4 regions of the Pectobacterium odoriferum genome follow, and region 1 is predicted to be linked to each of the others. Evidence: predicted binding sites of a transcription regulator. Region 1 holds the regulator's gene; each other region holds the start of a gene.

Region 1 (5,493 bases):
CCCGTGAGGTTCGCCTGTTAATCTGCGACGTTGACGGTGTGATGTCCGATGGTCTGATTTATATGGGCAACCACGGCGAAGAGCTGAAAGCCTTTAACGTCCGCGATGGCTATGGTATTCGCTGCTTGCTGACCTCTGATATTGAGGTTGCCATCATTACCGGGCGTTCAGCAAAATTGCTGGAAGATCGGTGTAAAACGCTGGGCATTAACCATCTTTATCAGGGGCAATCGGATAAGGTTTTGGCCTTCAACGATCTGTTGGATAAACTGTCAGTAACGGCAAATCAGGTGGCGTATATCGGCGACGATATGATCGACTGGCCAGTAATGGCACAGGTCGGGCTGAGCGTTGCCGTAGCTGATGCTCATCCGCTGTTATTGCCGCGCGCAGATTATGTCACCCGCATTGCGGGAGGCCGTGGCGCCGTACGTGAGCTGTGTGATTTGATTCTGTTCTCGCAGGACAAGCTGGAGCATGCCAAAGGGTTGTCAATATGAGTAAAACCAAGCGTTGGCTCACCGCTTTTCTGGCTCTGTTGGTGCTTATTCTCATCGGCTGGAATATTGCGGATGAGGACACGGTAGCAGCACCGGATGCAAACGACCCCGCCGTGCCGGTTTATACCAGCGAAAAGACCAACACGCAGGTATACAGCCCCGCTGGTAAGCTGAGCTACAGACTGATTTCGGAAAAAGCGGAGTATTTCAACGACGAGCAGTTGAGCTGGTTTACGACTCCCGTTGCCACGCTGTTCAATGAACAGGGCACGGCAACCTGGTCAGTACGCGCCGATCGCGCCAAGCTGACAAAAGACAAGATGCTCTATCTGTACGGCAACGTTGAGGTGAATAGCCTAGCGAAAGACACACAGCTTCAGCGCATCACAACGAATAATGCCCAGGTGAATCTGGTCACACAGGACGTCTCTTCCGATGATGAAGTCACCCTGTACGGTGCCAGCTTTACCTCAAGCGGAATGAAAATGCGCGGGAATCTGCGTAACAAAACGGCCGAGTTGATCGAAAAGGTAAAAACCTCTTATGAAATCCAAAACCAATAATCTCATGCGTAACACCCTGATCGCCAGCTCGCTGTTCGCCGTCAGCATTTCCGCCTTTGCCGTTACCGGCGATAGCAACCAACCTATTCGCATAGATTCAGCACAGCAATCTCTGGACATGCAGGGCAACACGGTGACGTTCACTGGTAATGTTGTCGTGAAGCAAGGGACGATTGAAGTAAAAGCCGACAAGGTCGTCGTGACGCGTCCACAGGGCACGCAAGGCAGTGAAGTGGTGGAAGGTTACGGCAACCCCGTGACGTTCTACCAGATGCAGGACAACGGCAAGCCGGTAAAAGGTCACGCGCAGAAAATCCGCTACGAGCTGGCCACTGACTTTCTGGTGCTGACAGGCAATGCCTATCTGGAACAGCAGGACAGCAATGTCAAAGGCGATCGCATCACTTATCTGGTGAAACAGCAGCAGATGGAAGCGACCAGCGACAAAGGAAAACGCGTGACAACGGTGTTGGTCCCTTCTCAGCTTCAGGAGAAAGAGAACAAAAGCCAGCCTTCTCGTTCTCAGCAACCGCAACCACGGGTCACTGAATAAGTTATGGCAACATTAACCGCAGAAAATCTAGCCAAGGCGTACAAAGGCCGCAAAGTCGTGGAAAACGTCAGCCTCACCGTGAATTCTGGTGAAATCGTCGGCCTGCTCGGGCCGAACGGTGCCGGCAAAACGACAACGTTCTACATGGTGGTGGGCATCGTCCCGCGTGATGAAGGACGCATCGTCATTGACGACGATGACATCAGCCTGCTTCCTTTGCACGAACGTGCGCTGCGCGGCATCGGCTATCTCCCGCAGGAAGCCTCTATCTTCCGCCGCTTAAGCGTTTATGACAATCTGATGGCGGTGTTACAGATCCGTAAAGATCTGACGACCGAACAGCAGGAAGATCGTGCCAATGAGCTAATGGAAGAATTCCATATTATTCATTTGCGCGATAGTCTGGGACAATCGCTGTCCGGTGGAGAAAGACGCCGCGTAGAGATTGCGCGTGCGCTGGCAGCGAATCCGAAGTTCATCCTGCTGGATGAACCGTTTGCGGGCGTAGACCCGATCTCCGTACTGGATATTAAAAAAATCATTGAGCATCTGCGTGACAGCGGGCTTGGCGTGTTGATTACCGATCATAACGTCCGCGAAACGCTTGATGTCTGTGAACGAGCCTACATCGTGAGTCAGGGTAACCTGATCGCCCACGGTTCACCGACCGATATTCTGGCCGATGAACAGGTAAAACGCGTGTATCTGGGCGAAGGCTTCCGACTCTGATAGGGTAATATTTTATCTTTGCAGTACTTATGGGACGTTAGCGCGATTTATGAAGCAAGGTTTGCAACTCAGGCTTAGCCAGCAACTGGCCATGACCCCACAGCTCCAACAGGCGATCCGCCTGTTGCAACTGTCCACGCTTGAATTGCAACAGGAGATTCAACTGGCGTTAGAAAGTAATCCGTTGCTCGAACAAACGGATCAGCACGACGAAATCGAGTCATTTGAAAAGGCAGACAGCGATTCGCTGGATACCGGTGAAGCCCTTGAACAAAGAGATATGCCGGAAGAATTGCCGCTCGATGCCACCTGGGATGAAATCTACTCCGCAGGCACACCGTCGGGCACCGGCACCGACTATCGCGATGAAGAACTGCCTATTTATCAAGGCGAAACCACGCAAACGCTTCAGGATTACCTGATGTGGCAGGTTGAGTTGACGCCGTTTTCCGACACCGACGCGGCTATCGCGACCTCTATCGTCGATGCAGTGGACAACACCGGCTACCTGACCGTACCGCTACAAGACATTCTTGACAGCATCGGTGACGACGACGTGACGCTGGAAGAAGTTGAAGCCGTACTCAAACGCGTGCAGCGCTTCGATCCCGTTGGCGTCGCCGCCCGCGACCTGCGCGATTGTCTGCTAGTGCAGCTTTCTCAGTTCGCCGATAACACGCCACGCCTGACCGAAGCGCGCCTGATCGTCAGCGATCATCTCGATCTGTTAGCCAACCATGATTTCCGCAGCCTGATCCGCATCACGCGCCTGAAAGAAGAGGTGCTGAAAGAAGCACTGGCGCTGATCCAATCGCTCGATCCCCGTCCAGGGCAATCGATCAACACGGGTGAATCCGAATACGTCATCCCTGACGTGCTGGTACGTAAAGTTCAGGGAATCTGGTCCGTTGAACTGAACACCGACAGCGTTCCCCGTTTGCAGATTAATCAGCAATACGCTGCGCTGGGCAACAGCGCACGCAACGACAGCGACGGACAGTTCATCCGCAGCAATCTGCAAGAAGCGCGTTGGCTCATCAAAAGCCTGGAAAGTCGCAATGACACGCTGCTGAAGGTGACACGCTGTATCGTCGAGCAGCAGCAGGATTTCTTCGAGCAGGGCGAAGAATTCATGAAGCCCATGGTACTGGCAGACATCGCGCAGGCGGTGGATATGCATGAATCCACCATCTCACGCGTGACGACACAAAAGTTCCTGCACAGCCCACGCGGCATTTTTGAGCTAAAATATTTCTTCTCCAGCCACGTTAATACCGATAGCGGCGGAGAAGCGTCGTCAACGGCAATCCGCGCGTTGGTGAAAAAGCTTATTGCAGCGGAAAACCCCGTGAAGCCACTGAGCGATAGCAAGCTGACAGCGCTGCTCTCCGATCAAGGCATCATCGTGGCGCGTCGAACCGTTGCAAAATACCGAGAGTCTTTATCTATCCCACCATCGAATCAGCGTAAACAACTGATTTGATCTCAACAGAGAAGGAAGACACTATGCAGCTCAACATTACCGGACACCATATCGATATCACTGAACCACTGCGTGATTTTGTGAATGGCAAGTTTGCCAAATTAGAGCAGTATTTTGACCGGATTAATCAGGTCAATGTGGTATTGAGAGTGGAAAAAGTTCAGCAAATTGCCGAGGCCACGCTCCACGTTAATGGCGGCGAGCTGCATGCAACCTCAGAGGCGGAAGATATGTACGCCGCGATAGATTTATTGATCGATAAGCTGGCGAGACAGCTCAATAAGCATAAAGATAAACTCAAGCAGCACTAATTTTCTCCTTTGCCGTTTGGCAAAGGAACAAACTCGGCCCATCCATCGGGTGGGTCGGGATCACCAGAAGTGAAAGCGTCGTTAAGTGAAAATAAAATGAACCACGATCCCGTATTGCAGCTCAGCACCGTATTACGTCCTGAGTGCACCCGAAGCACCGTCCACTGCCAGAGTAAGAAACGGGCATTGGAAATTATCAGTGAGCTCGCCGCCAGGCAGCTTAACATTCCTTCGCAGATTATCTTTGATGCCATCCTGACCCGAGAGCGGATGGGCAGCACGGGAATCGGCGGCGGCATTGCCATTCCCCACGGCAAGTTGGAAGACGATAATGCGCTGGGCGCCATCGGTGTTTTCATCCAGTTAGAGCAACCGATCGCTTTCGATGCCATTGATAATCAGGCCGTTGATCTGCTTTTTGCCTTGCTGGTTCCGGCGGAACAATGTAAAACCCATTTGCATACCCTGTCGCTTGTTGCCAAGCGGCTGGCGGATAAAACGGTTTGCCGACGCCTGCGTGCAGCGCAAAGCGATGAAGAGCTGTACCAGATTATGACGGAAGCTGGTTAAGCCGGATGGTTGTCATGTTCACGATGACGGGCGATTCGCGGTGGATTCAGAGAATGCTTGCAATCCATGCGCTAAGCCGTCATTTTTTTAGCTATACATCACTTTATAAAAACAGTGGCAATGAAAATTCGCCATCACGTTGCCAGAGGGGAGTCGTCAGATGGTGCTGATGATTGTCAGTGGTCGCTCAGGTTCAGGGAAATCTGTCGCCCTGCGCGCACTGGAAGATATGGGGTTCTACTGCGTAGATAACCTGCCAGTGGTTCTACTGCCAGAACTGGCTAATACGCTTGCGGCACGTAACATTTCCGCAGCAGTCAGCATTGACGTGCGCAATATGCCGGAATCCCCAGAGATCTTCGAGCATGCCATGGAGCAACTGCCACCCAGCTTCTCGCCTCAACTGCTGTTTCTGGATGCCGATCGCAATACGCTGATTCGTCGCTACAGCGACACCCGTCGCCTTCACCCGCTCTCCAGCAAGAATCTGTCACTGGAAAGCGCCATTGATGAAGAAAGCGACCTACTGGAGCCGCTGCGTTCACGTGCCGATCTGATTATCGACACCTCAGAGATGTCGGTACATGAGCTGGCCGAAATGCTGCGTACCCGACTACTCGGCAAGCGAGAACGCGAGCTCACGATGGTGTTCGAATCGTTCGGCTTCAAGCACGGCATCCCTATTGATGCGGATTACGTCTTTGACGTACGTTTCCTGCCGAACCCGCACTGGGATCCGAAACTGCGCCCGATGACCGGCCTGGATAAGCCCGTTGCGTCTTTC
Region 2 (5,493 bases), 580 kb from region 1:
AACAAGCCGCCACACCGTATCCGTCGTTCCTGTCCATCACCCACACGGAGCCCAGTACACTGAGGCTCATCAGGTAACAGGCTTTTCCCTGTGATGCAAACTGGAACTTTCCGCCCCCCAAGTCAGTGACCAGCGGAGCCTGAGTGCTACCACCGGAAAGGGCAGTAATAACTTGTCCTCTGACATCATAAGGAACGCCTTCTTTGTAGTACGCAGGTTTTTTCATAACAACATCTGCTTATCATTCGCGCATAAAATACAGTATGCGTACACAGTAGGATAAATCTTGCACAAGTCACGCCTTTTTTAGGAAAAGCTAGATTCGCCAATATTCACTTGACTCGACTTACATATTAGGTTTAACAGACGTAACCAACTGCAAAAAATGCATGAAGTTGAAACCGAAAAACTGACGCGCCAGCAATTCACCTAGCCCCACGCACGAAAATGCGCTCAACATCATCGCTGAGCGTCTGTCGTTCTTTGCATGATGTAACCAAGGCTTCTCAATATCAGGGGCGTTCACATCGATACGGCTCAATAGCACAGCATATGTCAGCCGCTCCAGCGGTGTTGGAATCGTGCAGAAGAATTTTAGAGAGAGAAAAAACAGCGGTTTTCACAACCAGAACAAAAGGGAAAACCGATACATTTTTAATTAGTTACAAACGATTTCACCTTTCAGCACGCAGGATTCCTCATCCAGCGGATGAATACGTCTAAACGTACCAAAGTAGTACTTCCCGACAAAAAACCATACTATTATGGTGATTACTACTTTTGTATTCGAGACATCCCTGTAGTGCTGCGGTAATACGCCTTAATAATAAGATGCTGAATCCTATAAGGTGAAAATTTACTAATTGATGCAATTGCAAGTGAGAAAAAAATGTCGAATAAACCCTTCTATTACCAAGATCCATTTCCACTCAATAAAGATGACACCGAATATCGCCTGTTGAGCAGCGACTTTGTCTCTGTCGCACAGTTTGAAGGTCAGGACATCCTGAAGATCGAGCCAGCCGCGTTGACCCTTCTGGCCCAGCAAGCCTTCCACGATGCTTCTTTCATGCTCCGCCCCGCTCACCAGCAGCAAGTTGCCGATATTCTTCACGACCCGGAAGCCAGCGAAAACGACAAATACGTTGCCCTGCAATTCCTGCGCAACTCAGAGATTTCCGCCAAGGGTATTCTGCCAACCTGTCAGGATACCGGTACGGCGATCATCGTCGGTAAAAAAGGCCAGAATGTCTGGACTGGTGGTAACGATGCCGAAGCGCTGTCCAAAGGCGTGTACAACACGTTCGTTGAAGACAACCTGCGCTATTCGCAAAACGCTGCGCTGGATATGTACAAAGAGGTCAACACCGGCACCAACCTGCCCGCGCAGATTGACCTCTACAGTACCGAAGGCGAAGACTATAAATTCCTGTTCGTCACCAAAGGCGGCGGTTCAGCTAACAAAACCTACCTGTATCAGGAAACCAAAGCGCTGCTGACGCCGGGTAAACTGAAAAGCTTCCTGATCGAGAAAATGCGCTCGCTGGGCACCGCGGCCTGCCCGCCGTACCACATCGCGTTTGTCATTGGCGGCACCTCGGCAGAAACCACGCTGAAAACCGTTAAGCTGGCGTCGACCAAGTACTACGACGAACTGCCGACCGAAGGCAACGAGCACGGTCAGGCGTTCCGCGATGTCGCGCTGGAGCAGGAGATTCTGGAAGCCGCGCGCGATCTGGGTCTGGGCGCACAGTTTGGCGGGAAATACTTTGCACACGACGTGCGGATTATCCGCCTGCCGCGCCACGGTGCCTCTTGCCCCGTCGGTATGGGCGTGTCCTGTTCCGCTGACCGTAACATCAAAGGCAAGATCAACCGCAAGGGCGTCTGGCTGGAACAGTTAGAGCAGAATCCGGGCAAATATATCCCCGAACACCTGCGTGAAACGGGCGAAGGCGATGCAGTTAAAATCGACCTGAACCGTCCGATGGCCGAGATTCTGAAAACGCTGTCGCAGTATCCGGTATCCACCCGTCTTTCTCTGACTGGCACCATCATCGTGGGTCGTGACATTGCTCACGCCAAGCTGAAGGAACGTCTGGATAACGGCGAAGGCCTGCCGCAGTACATCAAAGATCACCCGATTTACTACGCGGGTCCGGCAAAAACGCCAGAAGGCTACCCGTCCGGCTCGTTAGGCCCGACCACCGCTGGCCGCATGGATTCCTACGTCGATTTACTGCAAGCCAACGGCGGCAGCATGATCATGCTAGCGAAGGGCAACCGCAGCCAGCAGGTGACCGACGCGTGCCATAAACACGGCGGCTTCTACCTCGGCAGCATCGGCGGCCCGGCAGCGATTCTGGCGCAGAACAGCATCAAGAGTCTGACCTGCGTCGAGTACCCTGAATTGGGTATGGAAGCTATCTGGAAAATCGAAGTCGAAGATTTCCCTGCCTTTATTCTGGTCGATGATAAGGGCAACGATTTCTTCCAGGTGATTCAGAGCGCCAAGTGCGTGAAATGCGGTTAAAGAAACTTTTACGTGATTAGAAGTTAGGCGATATTTCGTGTGCGATAACAATCGGTATTTTCATGCAGATTCTCCGCACGCACCCGACAAGGAGCAGCCAATCGCCGCTGCTCCTTGACCTCGGGCTTTTTGGCGGAACGGGGTCGCTACGCGATGCCTTCACCGCCAGAGGCTTCTTACCGGACCACCAGTGACGCGATGACTCGTCTCATAAATGAGACTCGCCCTTCGGGCCAGCACATGTGCTGTTCAAAAACGTCTCTGACGTTTTTGTCCGACGCGACACTGGTTTTCGCCGCATCCATGCGGCTCATCCGGAAAGCCTCTTTCGGTTCAGCCCCTTTTACGCCGCTAAAAATCAGCGATCCTTTTTATCTAAAAGTGATAGCAGTCGAATTAAAAAGCATCTCTTTTAATTTTTAACCGCTTTGCCAAACGGTGCAGGTTGCCGCTGTCCATTTCCAGCTCTCTGGCGCAGGATGACCAGTTGCCCTCATGACGTGCCAGCGTTTGTTGGATGATCCGACGCTGATAGTCGTCCGTTGCTTCTCGCAGCCCGCCGCTGATGAAATACGCTGGCTCTATCTCGATAGCATTCGACGATCCCGTGGCGGAATGAGCAGGTTGAGCGGGAAGTTCAAGATTGAAATGCTCACGCCCCAACAGCACCTCGCCCGATTCCTGCCCCGCTCTCGCCAGCACAGTGGCACGATAAATAGCGTGTTCCAGCTCGCGCACATTTCCCGGCCAGTCGTACTGTTCCAACAACGCGCCCGCGTCTGCCGTCAACGCAAGACGCGCCAGCCCAAGCTGCACGCGACTACGTTCACAGAAGAACCCCGCTAACAGCGCCACATCCTGACTGCGCTCGCGCAGCGGCGGTACGGAAAGCGGGAACACGCTCAAACGGTGGAACAAATCGGCACGGAAAGCGCCATCCAGCACCGCCTGCCGCAGATCGCGGTTAGTCGCCGCCAGCACGCGCACGTTCACTTTCAGACTACTGTCATCGCCCACGCGCTGGAGATCGCCATACTGCAATACGCGCAGCAGTTTCGCCTGTAGCGTCAGCGACAGTTCGCCAATCTCATCCAGAAACAGCGTACCGTTATCCGCCATCTCAAACTTGCCGGTTCGATGATGGATCGCTCCGGTAAACGCGCCCTTAACATGACCAAACAGCTCACTCTCCGCTACCGACTCCGGCAGCGCGGCGCAGTTCAGGTACACCAGAGGATGACTTGCCCGGCTGGAACCGCGATGAATCGCCCGCGCCACCAGCTCTTTACCGACGCCGGTTTCTCCCATGATCAGCACGTTCAGGTCGGAACCCGCGACGATATCAACCTCTTTCTTCAGCCGCTGCATCGGTTCCGACAGTCCAACCATTTCATCCACGCTTTCCGCCGCCGGACTTTCAGCACGCACTGGCGCGGGCAACTGCCGCTCAAGGCGTTCCATCAGCAGCGCGTTACTCAGCGCCGCCGCCGCCATCGCCCCCACTAGCCGCAGTTCTTCATCGCTAAAATGGTCGAACTGGCACGGATCCATACCGTCCACGGTCAGCGCGCCGATCAGGTTCTGATTGGCAAACAGCGGCAGGCCAACGCAGGCATGCACCTTAAGATCTTCCTGGCTGGGGATAAGACCGTCATACGGATCGGGAAGCTGGCTGTCCGCCGGAAAGCGCACCACGTCACCCGCGCGGGCAATCGCCTCCAAACGGGGATGATCGGACAGACGAAAGCGTCGCCCCAGTACGTCCGGCGCCAGACCGTCGATCGCCAACGGACGGAACAGCTGATTCTCGTAACGCAGCAGCGCCGAAGCATCGCAGCGCAGCAGCTGGCGCAGGCTGTTGATTAAGCGCTGGAAACGGTCCTGATTTGATAGCCCCATTTGCAGCTCGATAGCAATACGAGCAAGGGCGTTAATAGAGAGCGTCATGGTGTGTCCTAATGACAGAGATTGTGTCATTACGACAATAGAGAAACAATGTCATTTTGACAATCACGTTTTATTAAAACCATATAAATCAATATATTAAAAACTGGCACACTTCCTGCAATCTCTACAGCATATCCCCGACTATGACTACTGAGGTTTCAGAACATGACAATTCACGTTAAGAACAATATCCACTGGGTTGGACAACGCGACTGGGAAGTCCGTGACTTTCACGGCACAGAATACAAAACGCTGCAAGGCAGTAGCTACAACAGCTACCTGATCCGCGAAGAGAAAACCGTGCTGATCGATACCGTCGATCACAAATTCAGCCGTGAGTTTGTGCAAAACCTGATGGCGGAAGTGGATCTGAACACAATTGACTACATCGTGATCAACCACGCCGAAGAGGATCACGCCGGGGCGCTGAGCGAGCTGATGGCGCGTATTCCCAACACGCCGATTTACTGTACCCACAACGCGATCGATTCCATTACTGGTCACCACCATCACCCCGAGTGGAATTTCCACACGGTCAAAACCGGCGACACGCTGGATATCGGCAACGGCAAGCAGTTGATCTTTATCGAAACGCCAATGCTGCACTGGCCAGACAGTATGATGACCTACATGACCGAGGATGCCGTACTGTTCAGTAACGATGCGTTCGGTCAACACTACTGCGATGAGCACCTGTTCAATGACGAAGTGGATCAAACCGAACTGTTCGAGCAGTGCCAGCGCTATTTCGCCAATATTCTGACGCCGTTCAGCCGCTTAGTCACCGCCAAGATCCACGAAGTGCTGGGCTTTAACCTGCCGCTGTCGATGGTTGCGACCTCACACGGCGTGGTATGGCGTGACGATCCTGCTCAGATCATCCACCTGTATCTGAAGTGGGCGGACAGCTATCAGGAAGATCGTATCACGCTGTTTTACGACACCATGTCCAATAACACCCGCATGATGGCCGACGCCATTGCGCAAGGCATCAACGATGTCGATCCCGGCGT
Region 3 (5,493 bases), 1.0 Mb from region 1:
AGCAACTGCGTATTGATGTGATGGACGCGGCGTTGCGCCAGCCACTGAGTACATTTGATACGCAACCTGTTGGGCAACTGATTTCACGCGTCACCAATGACACTGAGGTGGTAAAAGACCTGTACGTCATGGTGGTGTCAACGGTATTACGTAGTGCGGCGCTGGTTGGGGCGATGCTGGTGGCGATGTTCAGCCTGAACTGGGAGATGGCGCTGGTTGCACTGATGATTTTCCCTGCGGTCGCGACGGTCATGGTGCTGTACCATCGTTTTAGTACGCCGATTGTGCGCAAGGTGCGGAGCTATCTGGCCGACATTAATGATGGTTTCAACGAAGTGATTAATGGTATGGGCGTCATTCAGCAGTTTCGCCAGCAGGCTCGCTTTGGCAAAAAATTGGGTGCCGCCAGCCATGAGCATTATGAAGCGCGGATGAAGGCCTTGCGTCTGGAAGGTTTCCTGTTGCGGCCGCTGCTGAGCCTGTTTGCCGCGATGGTGCTGTGTGGCTTGTTAATCCAATTCGGTTTCAGCTCAATTGGGTCGGTGGGCGTTGGGGTCTTGTACGCGTTTATCAACTATTTGGGCCGTCTGAATGAACCATTGATTGAACTGACAACCCAGCAATCCATGTTGCAGCAGGCGGTCGTCGCCGGTGAACGTATCTTTGAACTGATGGATGGCAAAAAGCAGTGCTACGGCGATGACGAGCGTCCTCTGGCGACTGGGCGCGTCGATATTGATGAGGTTTCTTTCTCATATGGTACAGAAAAACGCGTGCTACAGAATATTTCTCTGACGATCCCGGAGCGTGGGTTCGTCGCGCTGGTTGGGCATACCGGCAGTGGGAAAAGTACGCTAGCCAGTTTGCTTATGGGGTATTACGCGCCGGATGAGGGCGAGATTCGGCTTGATGGCCGCTCGCTGTCGACGCTCTCTCATGCGGTGTTGCGCCAAAATGTGGCAATGGTGCAACAGGATCCGGTTGTGCTGGCGGAATCCATGTTTGTGAATGTGACGCTGGGGCGCGATATCAGCGAAGAGGCCGTCTGGCGCGTGTTGGAAGTGGTACAGCTTGCCGAGCTGGTTCGGGCTTTCCCTGAAGGATTGCATACGCGTATTGGTGAGCAGGGGAATAACCTGTCTACCGGACAAAAGCAGCTGTTGGCGATCGCACGGGTACTGGTGCAAACGCCTAAGATCCTGATTCTCGATGAAGCGACGGCGAATATTGATTCAGGTACAGAGCAGGCGGTGCAAAAGGCGCTACGCATTATCAGGGAACAGACGACCTTGATTATCATCGCCCATCGGCTTTCCACTATCGTTGAGGCCGACACGATTATGGTGCTCCATCATGGGCAAACCGTTGAACGGGGTACACATGATCAACTGCTGCAACAGCAGGGGCGCTATTATCAAATGTATCAGTTGCAACTTGCCGGAGAGGATCTTGCAGCCATTAGCACTGAGCCTTGCCCTGCGCACTGAGACTTACCTGAGATAGTATCCCGGTCTGCACCGCCTTGTGTGGTGCAGACTGACAGTCTATTCATGGCTTCGCACCATCAATAAGCATCGTGATTCTGGTTTCCCCCGAGTTGCACTAAAAACACTCTTCATGCACTACGCTGGTGCAATTCTTGCCCGAATCTTCCTGGATTTCTTTCCCATACTGTTTTTTTTTGCCCTTTCTTATCGTTAATCGCGTTCTCTTTCCTGATTTATGCCAGATAAATCATTTATGGCACACCCTTTGCTTTAGTCATGACGTAGACCTACTTCATAGAGCATGTAATCGAACAAGTGACGGGCGAAAGCCTGAATGTAATGGCTAGGGGGAAGATAAATGAAACTGGTTACTGTGGTGATAAAACCATTCAAGCTGGAAGATGTACGTGAAGCGTTATCTTCTGTCGGCATCCAGGGACTCACCGTCACTGAGGTGAAAGGATTTGGTCGTCAGAAAGGGCACGCGGAGCTATATCGCGGCGCGGAGTACAGCGTTAACTTTTTACCCAAAGTAAAAATTGATATCGCAATTGCAGACGATCAACTGGATGAAGTGATCGATGTCATCAGCAAAGCCGCGTACACCGGAAAAATTGGTGACGGCAAAATTTTTGTCGCCGAGTTGCAAAGAGTTATCCGTATTCGTACGGGTGAAACTGACGAAGCCGCACTTTAACAACACCTAGCGTAGATACGTAAATAGGGATGGATGAAAATGAAAAAACTACTCTCTTCATTAGGTCTCGGTGTGGCGGCATTACTCCCGTCCTGGGCAATGGCTGCGACACCGACGATTGATAAAGCGGACAACGCTTTTATTATGATTTGTACCGCATTGGTACTCTTTATGACTATACCGGGCATCGCACTGTTTTACGGCGGCCTGATTCGTTCTAAGAACGTTCTGTCCATGATGACGCAGGTGAGCGTAACGTTCGCGATGGTTTGTATCTTGTGGGTCGTTTACGGATATAGCCTGGCCTTCAGCGAAGGTAACGCCTTCTTCGGTGGTTTCAGCACCTTTATGCTGAAAGGCATCGGGATTGAATCTATCAGTGGCACCTTCTATCAGTTCGTACACGTGGCTTATCAGGCTTCCTTTGCCTGCATCACCGTCGCGCTGATTGTCGGTGCGATTGCTGAGCGTATTCGTTTCTCTGCGGTGCTGATCTTCGTTGCGCTGTGGCTGACGTTCTCCTACCTGCCGATGACGCACATGGTATGGGGCGGTGGCTATCTGGCTGCGGATGGCGCGCTGGACTTCGCTGGTGGTACGGTGGTTCACATCAACGCCGCAGTTGCTGGGTTGGTGGGGGCTTACCTGCTGGGCAAACGTGCTGGTTTTGGCAAAGAAGCCTTCAAACCGCATAACCTGCCGATGGTATTTATCGGTACGGCGATTCTGTACATCGGCTGGTTTGGTTTCAATGCCGGTTCAGCAGGTGCTGCGAACGGTATTGCCGCTCTGGCTTTCCTGAACACCGTTGTCGCGACTGCTGCTGCGATTCTGGCATGGGTTGGCGGTGAGTGGATGGTCCGCGGTAAGCCTTCTCTGCTGGGCGCATGCTCTGGTTGTATCGCCGGTCTGGTGGCAATCACGCCAGCAGCGGGTACGGTTGGCGTGGGTGGCGCACTGATCATCGGTCTAGCTGGTGGCATTGCAGGCCTGTGGGGCGTAACGGTACTGAAAAGATGGCTGCGTGTGGATGACCCGTGTGATGTCTTCGGTGTTCACGGCGTGTGCGGTATCGTTGGCTGCATCCTGACTGGCGTATTTACTTCGGCATCACTGGGTGGTACTGGCTATGCAGAAGGTGTGACGATGGCACACCAGATTTGGGTGCAGCTGTTCAGCGTGATTGTTTGTCTGGTGTGGTCTGGCGTGGTGGCATTTGTCGCCTTCAAGATCGCGGATATGGTTGTCGGCCTGCGTGTACCTGAAGATCAAGAGCGCGAAGGTCTGGACGTCAACAGCCATGGCGAGAGCGCTTACAACCAATAAGAACGCTTAAATTAGTCAGTGAGATGGCTTAATACAAGTAGACAGGCGTGGAGGAGACTCCACGCCTGTTTTATTATCAGTCTTAACCCCCCAGATGAGGTGGTCTTTTACGTTACGACGCTGCCGCAAGGTTTACGGCTGGCGGCGACGTATGACGCCTTCCTGCACGCTGGATGCAACCAGCACACCTTCCCGAGTATAGAATTGCCCACGAACGAAACCACGAGCACCGGATGCAGACGTGCTTTCTACGGTATATAACAGCCAGTCATCCAGCCGGAAATCACGGTGGAACCACATCGAGTGATCGATGGTAGCGACCTGCATGCCCGGCTCCAAAAAGCCAACGCCGTGAGGCTGCAAAGCTGTGAGTAGGAAATTGCAGTCAGACGTATAGCCGAGCAAATATTGGTGAATGCGCTTATCGTCCGGCAGCGGGCTGCTGGCACGGCACCAGACGTGTCGCACCGGCTCGTCTACTTCGCCTTTTAGTGGGTTATGGAATTTAACTGGGCGCATCTCAATCGGGCTGGCCTGAATAAATTTATCGCGAAAGCGGGGCGGCAGAAGGTGCTGCATGTCTTGTGCGATTTCCTGCTCGGATTTCAGTTCCTCTGGCTGTGCGACGTTTGGCATCACATTCTGGTGCTCAAACCCTTCTTCATGACTTTGAAATGAGGCCGTCATATAAAAAATAGGGCGACCATTCTGGATAGCCCTAACGCGTCTGGCGCTGAAGCTGTTGCCGTCGCGCAGGTTTTCAACGTCATAAATAATGGGTTTCTGGCTATCGCCGGGTAGCAAAAAGTAGCTGTGGAAAGAGTGAATGTTGCGCTCAACGGGGACAGTCTGTTTGGCAGCCGACATGGCTTGGCCGACGACTTGCCCGCCAAAGACCTGGCGCAGCCCCAAATCATCGCTTTGTCCGCGAAATAGCCCTTCTTCGAGCTTCTCTAAATGCAGGAGGTCGAGAAGATGTTGTAGTGATTGACTCATGGTATCGGCCCCAATGTATGCGAATGGCTAGTTATCTGTTTGTTTTGTAATGTGTAAAATGTCTGATTGTGACTTTTTACTGCAATAAATGTGTGGATTTCAGGAAAATATCAGAATATTGCACCATCATTATTGTGTTGGTTGAATCATACTATTTATGAGTGCCGGTTTTCGATACCGGTAGTCTGACAATAATAAAGGAGACTGACCGAATGAAATTATGGCATATCTTAGGCGGTATCACGTTATCGATGACTCTGGCTGCATGTGCACAGAGGAGTGATTATGGCGTTTCTCCTCAAACTGGCGCACCTGTCACCAGTGTTTCCTCACAGCGCCCGGCTGTCGCGATGCCAGCGGTAACCGGTACGGTGAATATTCGTCAGCGCATTGCGCTACCTCACAACGCCGTTTTGACCGTTACCGTGTCTGATGCATCGCTGGCGGATGCGCCTTCAAAAGTGATTACCCAGCGTGTGACGCGTACAGAAGGGAAGCAGGCACCTTTCCAATTCGAGCTACCGTATAACCCGGCTGATATCCAGCCCAACGCGCGTATCTTACTCAGTGCTGCGATTGCAATCGATAATCGTATCGTAATGGTGACGGAAAACGTCTTGCCGGTTATTAGCAACGGGGTGAATAACGCCGATTTGGTGCTGGTTCCTGTCGCCTCTGTCCCCTTACCAGCGAAAAATCAGGGATCAATGATGTCTAATCCGACGAATCAGACTCCTCATATGCTTCAGGGGCAACCTGCTTCGTCATCTGTGGCTCCGCAACCAGTCTGGTAACTCATCTGGATACGCGCCGCTATGGCGCGTATTGCCAGCGATATTTCGCAAGATCAATTTTTCCCTGACGATTGAAAATGATGCCCTCCGCCTGTAGCGCTGACTTCTGGCGTACATAGTCTCCACCGACCAGCGATATTTCCCCTTTACGATTGATTACCCGATGCCAGGGGAGTTTGCTGTCTTTCGGCAG
Region 4 (5,493 bases), 970 kb from region 1:
CATTTTGCCTAGTTCCTTCACCCGAGTTCTCTCAAGCGCCTGAGTATTCTCTACCTGACCACCTGTGTCGGTTTGGGGTACGATTTGATGTTACCTGGAGCTTAGAGGCTTTTCCTGGAAGCGTAGCATTGGTTACTTCATCACCGTAGTGACTCGTCATCACGCCTCAGTGTTAACAATGACCCGGATTTACCAAAGTCATCCACCTTCACGCTTAAACCGGGACAACCGTCGCCCGGATAACCTAGCTTTCTCCGTCCCCCCTTCGCAGTAACACCGAGTACAGGAATATTAACCTGTTTCCCATCGACTACGCTTTTCAGCCTCGCCTTAGGGGTCGACTCACCCTGCCCCGATTAACGTTGGACAGGAACCCTTGGTCTTCCGGCGTGCGGGTTTTTCACCCGCATTATCGTTACTTATGTCAGCATTCGCACTTCTGATACCTCCAGCAGCCCTCACAGGCCACCTTCGACGGCTTACAGAACGCTCCCCTACCCAACAACACCTAAGTGTCGCTGCCGCAGCTTCGGTGCATGGTTTAGCCCCGTTACATCTTCCGCGCAGGCCGACTCGACCAGTGAGCTATTACGCTTTCTTTAAATGATGGCTGCTTCTAAGCCAACATCCTGGCTGTCTGTGCCTTCCCACATCGTTTCCCACTTAACCATGACTTTGGGACCTTAGCTGGCGGTCTGGGTTGTTTCCCTCTTCACGACGAACGTTAGCACCCGCCGTGTGTCTCCCGTGATAACATTCTTCGGTATTCGTAGTTTGCATCGGGTTGGTAAGTCGGGATGACCCCCTAGCCGAAACAGTGCTCTACCCCCGAAGATGAGTTCACGAGGCGCTACCTAAATAGCTTTCGGGGAGAACCAGCTATCTCCCGGTTTGATTGGCCTTTCACCCCCAGCCACAAGTCATCCGCTAATTTTTCAACATTAGTCGGTTCGGTCCTCCAGTTAGTGTTACCCAACCTTCAACCTGCCCATGGCTAGATCACCGGGTTTCGGGTCTATACCCTGCAACTTAACGCCCAGTTAAGACTCGGTTTCCCTGCGGCTCCCCTATACGGTTAACCTTGCTACAGAATATAAGTCGCTGACCCATTATACAAAAGGTACGCAGTCACCTAACAAGTAGGCTCCCACTGCTTGTACGTACACGGTTTCAGGTTCTATTTCACTCCCCTCGCCGGGGTTCTTTTCGCCTTTCCCTCACGGTACTGGTTCACTATCGGTCAGTCAGGAGTATTTAGCCTTGGAGGATGGTCCCCCCATATTCAGACAGGATGTCACGTGTCCCGCCCTACTCATCGAACTCACAGCTTGTGCATTTTTGTGTACGGGACTATCACCCTTTACTGTGCGACTTTCCAGACGCTTCCACTAATACACAAACTGATTCAGGTTCTGGGCTCCTCCCCGTTCGCTCGCCGCTACTGGGGGAATCTCGGTTGATTTCTTTTCCTCGGGGTACTGAGATGTTTCAGTTCCCCCGGTTCGCCTCATGACACTATGTATTCATGTCATGATAGTGTGTCGAAACACACTGGGTTTCCCCATTCGGGTATCGTCGGGTATAACGCTTCATATCAGCTTACCGACGCTTATCGCAGATTAGCACGCCCTTCATCGCCTCTGACTGCCTAGGCATCCACCGTGTACGCTTAGTCGCTTAACCTCACAACCCGAAGGTGTCTTTGATTAATCAAAGTCACTGTCGTGCTGCGATTATTTGAGAGACTCATTGACACACTGACGCATCACTCACATGACATAAATGTCATATCAGTATGTTCAGCTGTCATGTTTCAATTTTCAGCTTGTTCCAGATTGTTAAAGAGCAAAACGTCGCAGTGCACCCAAACAGGTACACTCTGAAGTTTTCTATATAGCGAGTAGTGATGGTGGAGCTATGCGGGATCGAACCGCAGACCTCCTGCGTGCAAGGCAGGCGCTCTCCCAGCTGAGCTATAACCCCATCGTTGCTTACAGATACCTTAGATACCACTCATGGAAGAGTTGGTAGGCCTGAGTGGACTTGAACCACCGACCTCACCCTTATCAGGGGTGCGCTCTAACCACCTGAGCTACAAGCCTATTAAGGTATTTCTGCTCGTTATTTTCATCAGACAATCTGTGTGAGCACTTCACTTAACGCACATCTTCTTGGTAAGGAGGTGATCCAACCGCAGGTTCCCCTACGGTTACCTTGTTACGACTTCACCCCAGTCATGAATCACAAAGTGGTAAGCGCCCTCCCGAAGGTTAAGCTACCTACTTCTTTTGCAACCCACTCCCATGGTGTGACGGGCGGTGTGTACAAGGCCCGGGAACGTATTCACCGTAGCATTCTGATCTACGATTACTAGCGATTCCGACTTCATGGAGTCGAGTTGCAGACTCCAATCCGGACTACGACGTACTTTATGAGGTCCGCTTGCTCTCGCGAGGTCGCTTCTCTTTGTATACGCCATTGTAGCACGTGTGTAGCCCTACTCGTAAGGGCCATGATGACTTGACGTCATCCCCACCTTCCTCCGGTTTATCACCGGCAGTCTCCTTTGAGTTCCCGACCGAATCGCTGGCAACAAAGGATAAGGGTTGCGCTCGTTGCGGGACTTAACCCAACATTTCACAACACGAGCTGACGACAGCCATGCAGCACCTGTCTCAGAGTTCCCGAAGGCACTCAGCTATCTCTAGCTAATTCTCTGGATGTCAAGAGTAGGTAAGGTTCTTCGCGTTGCATCGAATTAAACCACATGCTCCACCGCTTGTGCGGGCCCCCGTCAATTCATTTGAGTTTTAACCTTGCGGCCGTACTCCCCAGGCGGTCGATTTAACGCGTTAGCTCCGGAAGCCACGCCTCAAGGGCACAACCTCCAAATCGACATCGTTTACAGCGTGGACTACCAGGGTATCTAATCCTGTTTGCTCCCCACGCTTTCGCACCTGAGCGTCAGTCTTTGTCCAGGGGGCCGCCTTCGCCACCGGTATTCCTCCAGATCTCTACGCATTTCACCGCTACACCTGGAATTCTACCCCCCTCTACAAGACTCTAGCCTGTCAGTTTTGAATGCAGTTCCCAGGTTAAGCCCGGGGATTTCACATCCAACTTAACAGACCGCCTGCGTGCGCTTTACGCCCAGTCATTCCGATTAACGCTTGCACCCTCCGTATTACCGCGGCTGCTGGCACGGAGTTAGCCGGTGCTTCTTCTGCGAGTAACGTCAATCAGCCGTGCTATTAACACGACTGCCTTCCTCCTCGCTGAAAGTGCTTTACAACCCGAAGGCCTTCTTCACACACGCGGCATGGCTGCATCAGGCTTGCGCCCATTGTGCAATATTCCCCACTGCTGCCTCCCGTAGGAGTCTGGACCGTGTCTCAGTTCCAGTGTGGCTGGTCATCCTCTCAGACCAGCTAGGGATCGTCGCCTAGGTGAGCCATTACCTCACCTACTAGCTAATCCCATCTGGGCACATCTGATGGCGAGAGGCCCGAAGGTCCCCCTCTTTGCTCTTGCGAGGTTATGCGGTATTAGCTACCGTTTCCAGTAGTTATCCCCCTCCATCAGGCAGTTTCCCAGACATTACTCACCCGTCCGCCGCTCGTCACCCAGAGAGCAAGCTCTCCTGTGCTACCGCTCGACTTGCATGTGTTAGGCCTGCCGCCAGCGTTCAATCTGAGCCATGATCAAACTCTTCAATTTAAGATTTGTTTGATTTGCTGAACTCGTCAGCGATGCTCAAAGAATTAGTAACTGTTCATTCGTAATGAATTTTACTGTTGTTCACTCTTCAAGACTTTTTATATCGTTAAGATACGGTCTTGTGAGTGCCCACACAGATTGTCTGATTAAATTGTTAAAGAGCAGTGCGTTGTGGCCTTAACCACTTCGCGAGGTGGCGTATATTACGCTTTTCACCTTCAGAGTCAACGCTTATTTTAAAGTGTTTTCTCTTTCTTTATCGACTCAGTTGTGTGTTCACAGCGCCGTGTCGATGGAGGCGCATTATAGGGATCCGTTTTCGTTACACAACAACTTTCTTGATCTTTTTTTCTGTTCGCGTGTTTTTCGACCCTTTCGATGAGATCTTACTCGATCCACGCCACTTTTCAGTTGCCGACATCCCATATCTGTCGATATTTTGTCTAATAACGAGTAATCAGTATGTGGCAAATAACTACGAGGCTGTCGATGAGTACAAAAACATTCCGTCGTTATAACGGCATTTCTCCCGTTTTAGGCGAAAGAGTCATGGTCGATCATTCCAGCGTGGTGATTGGTAAGGTAACACTAGGCGATGATGTCGGCATATGGCCTCTTGTCGCCATACGCGGTGATGTTAACTACATTACTATTGGTGCAAGGAGTAATGTTCAGGACGGATCTGTACTTCACATCACCCACTGCTCAGAGAAAAAACCAGAAGGTAATCCACTTATTATTGGTGAAGACGTCACTGTAGGCCATAAAGCGATGCTGCACGGTTGCCAAATAGGAAATCGGGTTCTGGTCGGAATGGGATCAATACTTCTGGATGGAGCGGTTGTTGAAGATGATGTCATGATTGGCGCTGGTAGCTTGGTCCCCCCTGGAAAACGACTGGAGAAGGGGCATCTATACCTCGGCAGCCCAGTCAAAAAAATTCGACCACTAACACAAGAAGAAATAGAGGGATTGATTTACTCGGCAAACAACTATGTTCGTTGGAAGGATGAATACCTTGCTCAGGACAACGAGTAACAACCTTCATCATCCCATTCTTCAGCAACGATCATTTTTTCCAGTTCATCTTCAAGATCCCATCGATATTCCCTGAACAGTGCCAGACACCGTTCAGGGCTATCACCACCATAACGTTGCTGGAGCAGCTCTGCGCTCACTAAACATTCCTGCTGAAAGCCATTCACTAAAACGGGAAAGCGGATCGCCATTACCTTATCATCCCAACTTTCACGATCGGGGAACTGGATCGCCTGATTCATTTAGCAAGCTCCTGCTTTAGTAAAGCAATCACTGGCTCCACGTCTGGCATAACACCATGCCAAAGTTTAAACGCATGTGCCGCTTGCCCCACCAGCATTCCCAAACCATCTGCATAATGGAGAGCGCCATGCTGTACGCACCATGACAAAAAGGGGGTCAGTTGTGGCAGATAGAACATGTCATAACAGCTCGTTTCCAGAGAAATAAGCTCTGGCGGTAAGTTAGGAACGCTATTGTCCATACCAGAAGATGTGGCGTTGATGATCAGATCGAAAGACTGACCATGTAAATAGTCGAAAGCAACAGCGTGAATATCACCAATATCACGGAAGATCTTAGCTAAGGTATCGGCCTTGGAAAAGGTCCTATTCGCCAGCACCACTGTACAACCATGGGCCAGCAGGGGTTGGATAACCCCCCTCGCCGCACCACCTGCACCAACCAGCAAAACACGATCCAACGGCTTCACCAGCGCTAATCGTTGTAGATCGCTGA

Evidence for each region. Region 1 encodes sigma-54, which starts transcription at its own class of promoters, with help from an activator protein. Its sites were predicted from a motif close to GTTGGCACANNTTTCGCTNT; they were not measured.
Region 2: a site for sigma-54 is predicted at 4,583-4,602, ahead of norV (anaerobic nitric oxide reductase flavorubredoxin). Genes of this name have one in related genera too.
Region 3: a site for sigma-54 is predicted at 1,740-1,759, ahead of glnK (P-II family nitrogen regulator). Genes of this name have one in related genera too.
Region 4: a site for sigma-54 is predicted at 3,910-3,929, ahead of EO763_RS19665 (gamma carbonic anhydrase family protein). Genes of this name have one in related genera too.

The regions. Positions count from the first base shown of each region.
Region 1 is NZ_CP034938.1:340,370-345,862, reverse strand. It holds gene kdsC (3-deoxy-manno-octulosonate-8-phosphatase KdsC) at 1-500, shown strand, start outside; gene lptC (LPS export ABC transporter periplasmic protein LptC) at 497-1,063, shown strand; gene lptA (lipopolysaccharide ABC transporter substrate-binding protein LptA) at 1,044-1,616, shown strand; gene lptB (LPS export ABC transporter ATP-binding protein) at 1,620-2,345, shown strand; gene rpoN (RNA polymerase factor sigma-54) at 2,395-3,828, shown strand; gene hpf (ribosome hibernation promoting factor) at 3,852-4,139, shown strand; gene ptsN (PTS IIA-like nitrogen regulatory protein PtsN) at 4,236-4,709, shown strand; gene rapZ (RNase adapter RapZ) at 4,870-5,493, shown strand, end outside.
Region 2 is NZ_CP034938.1:919,453-924,945, reverse strand. It holds gene EO763_RS23365 (S-type pyocin domain-containing protein) at 1-226, opposite strand, end outside; gene fumA (class I fumarate hydratase FumA) at 890-2,533, shown strand; gene EO763_RS23740 (hypothetical protein) at 2,596-2,727, shown strand; gene norR (nitric oxide reductase transcriptional regulator NorR) at 2,930-4,480, opposite strand; gene norV (anaerobic nitric oxide reductase flavorubredoxin) at 4,646-5,493, shown strand, end outside.
Region 3 is NZ_CP034938.1:1,382,124-1,387,616, forward strand. It holds gene EO763_RS06085 (SmdB family multidrug efflux ABC transporter permease/ATP-binding protein) at 1-1,487, shown strand, start outside; gene glnK (P-II family nitrogen regulator) at 1,846-2,184, shown strand; gene amtB (ammonium transporter AmtB) at 2,224-3,510, shown strand; gene tesB (acyl-CoA thioesterase II) at 3,643-4,506, opposite strand; gene EO763_RS06105 (YbaY family lipoprotein) at 4,719-5,300, shown strand; gene EO763_RS06110 (MGMT family protein) at 5,320-5,493, opposite strand, start outside.
Region 4 is NZ_CP034938.1:4,369,957-4,375,449, forward strand. It holds rRNA gene EO763_RS19645 (23S ribosomal RNA) at 1-1,683, opposite strand, end outside; tRNA gene EO763_RS19650 (tRNA-Ala) at 1,908-1,983, opposite strand; tRNA gene EO763_RS19655 (tRNA-Ile) at 2,026-2,102, opposite strand; rRNA gene EO763_RS19660 (16S ribosomal RNA) at 2,176-3,717, opposite strand; gene EO763_RS19665 (gamma carbonic anhydrase family protein) at 4,207-4,755, shown strand; gene EO763_RS19670 (DUF1488 family protein) at 4,740-4,997, opposite strand; gene aroE (shikimate dehydrogenase) at 4,994-5,493, opposite strand, start outside.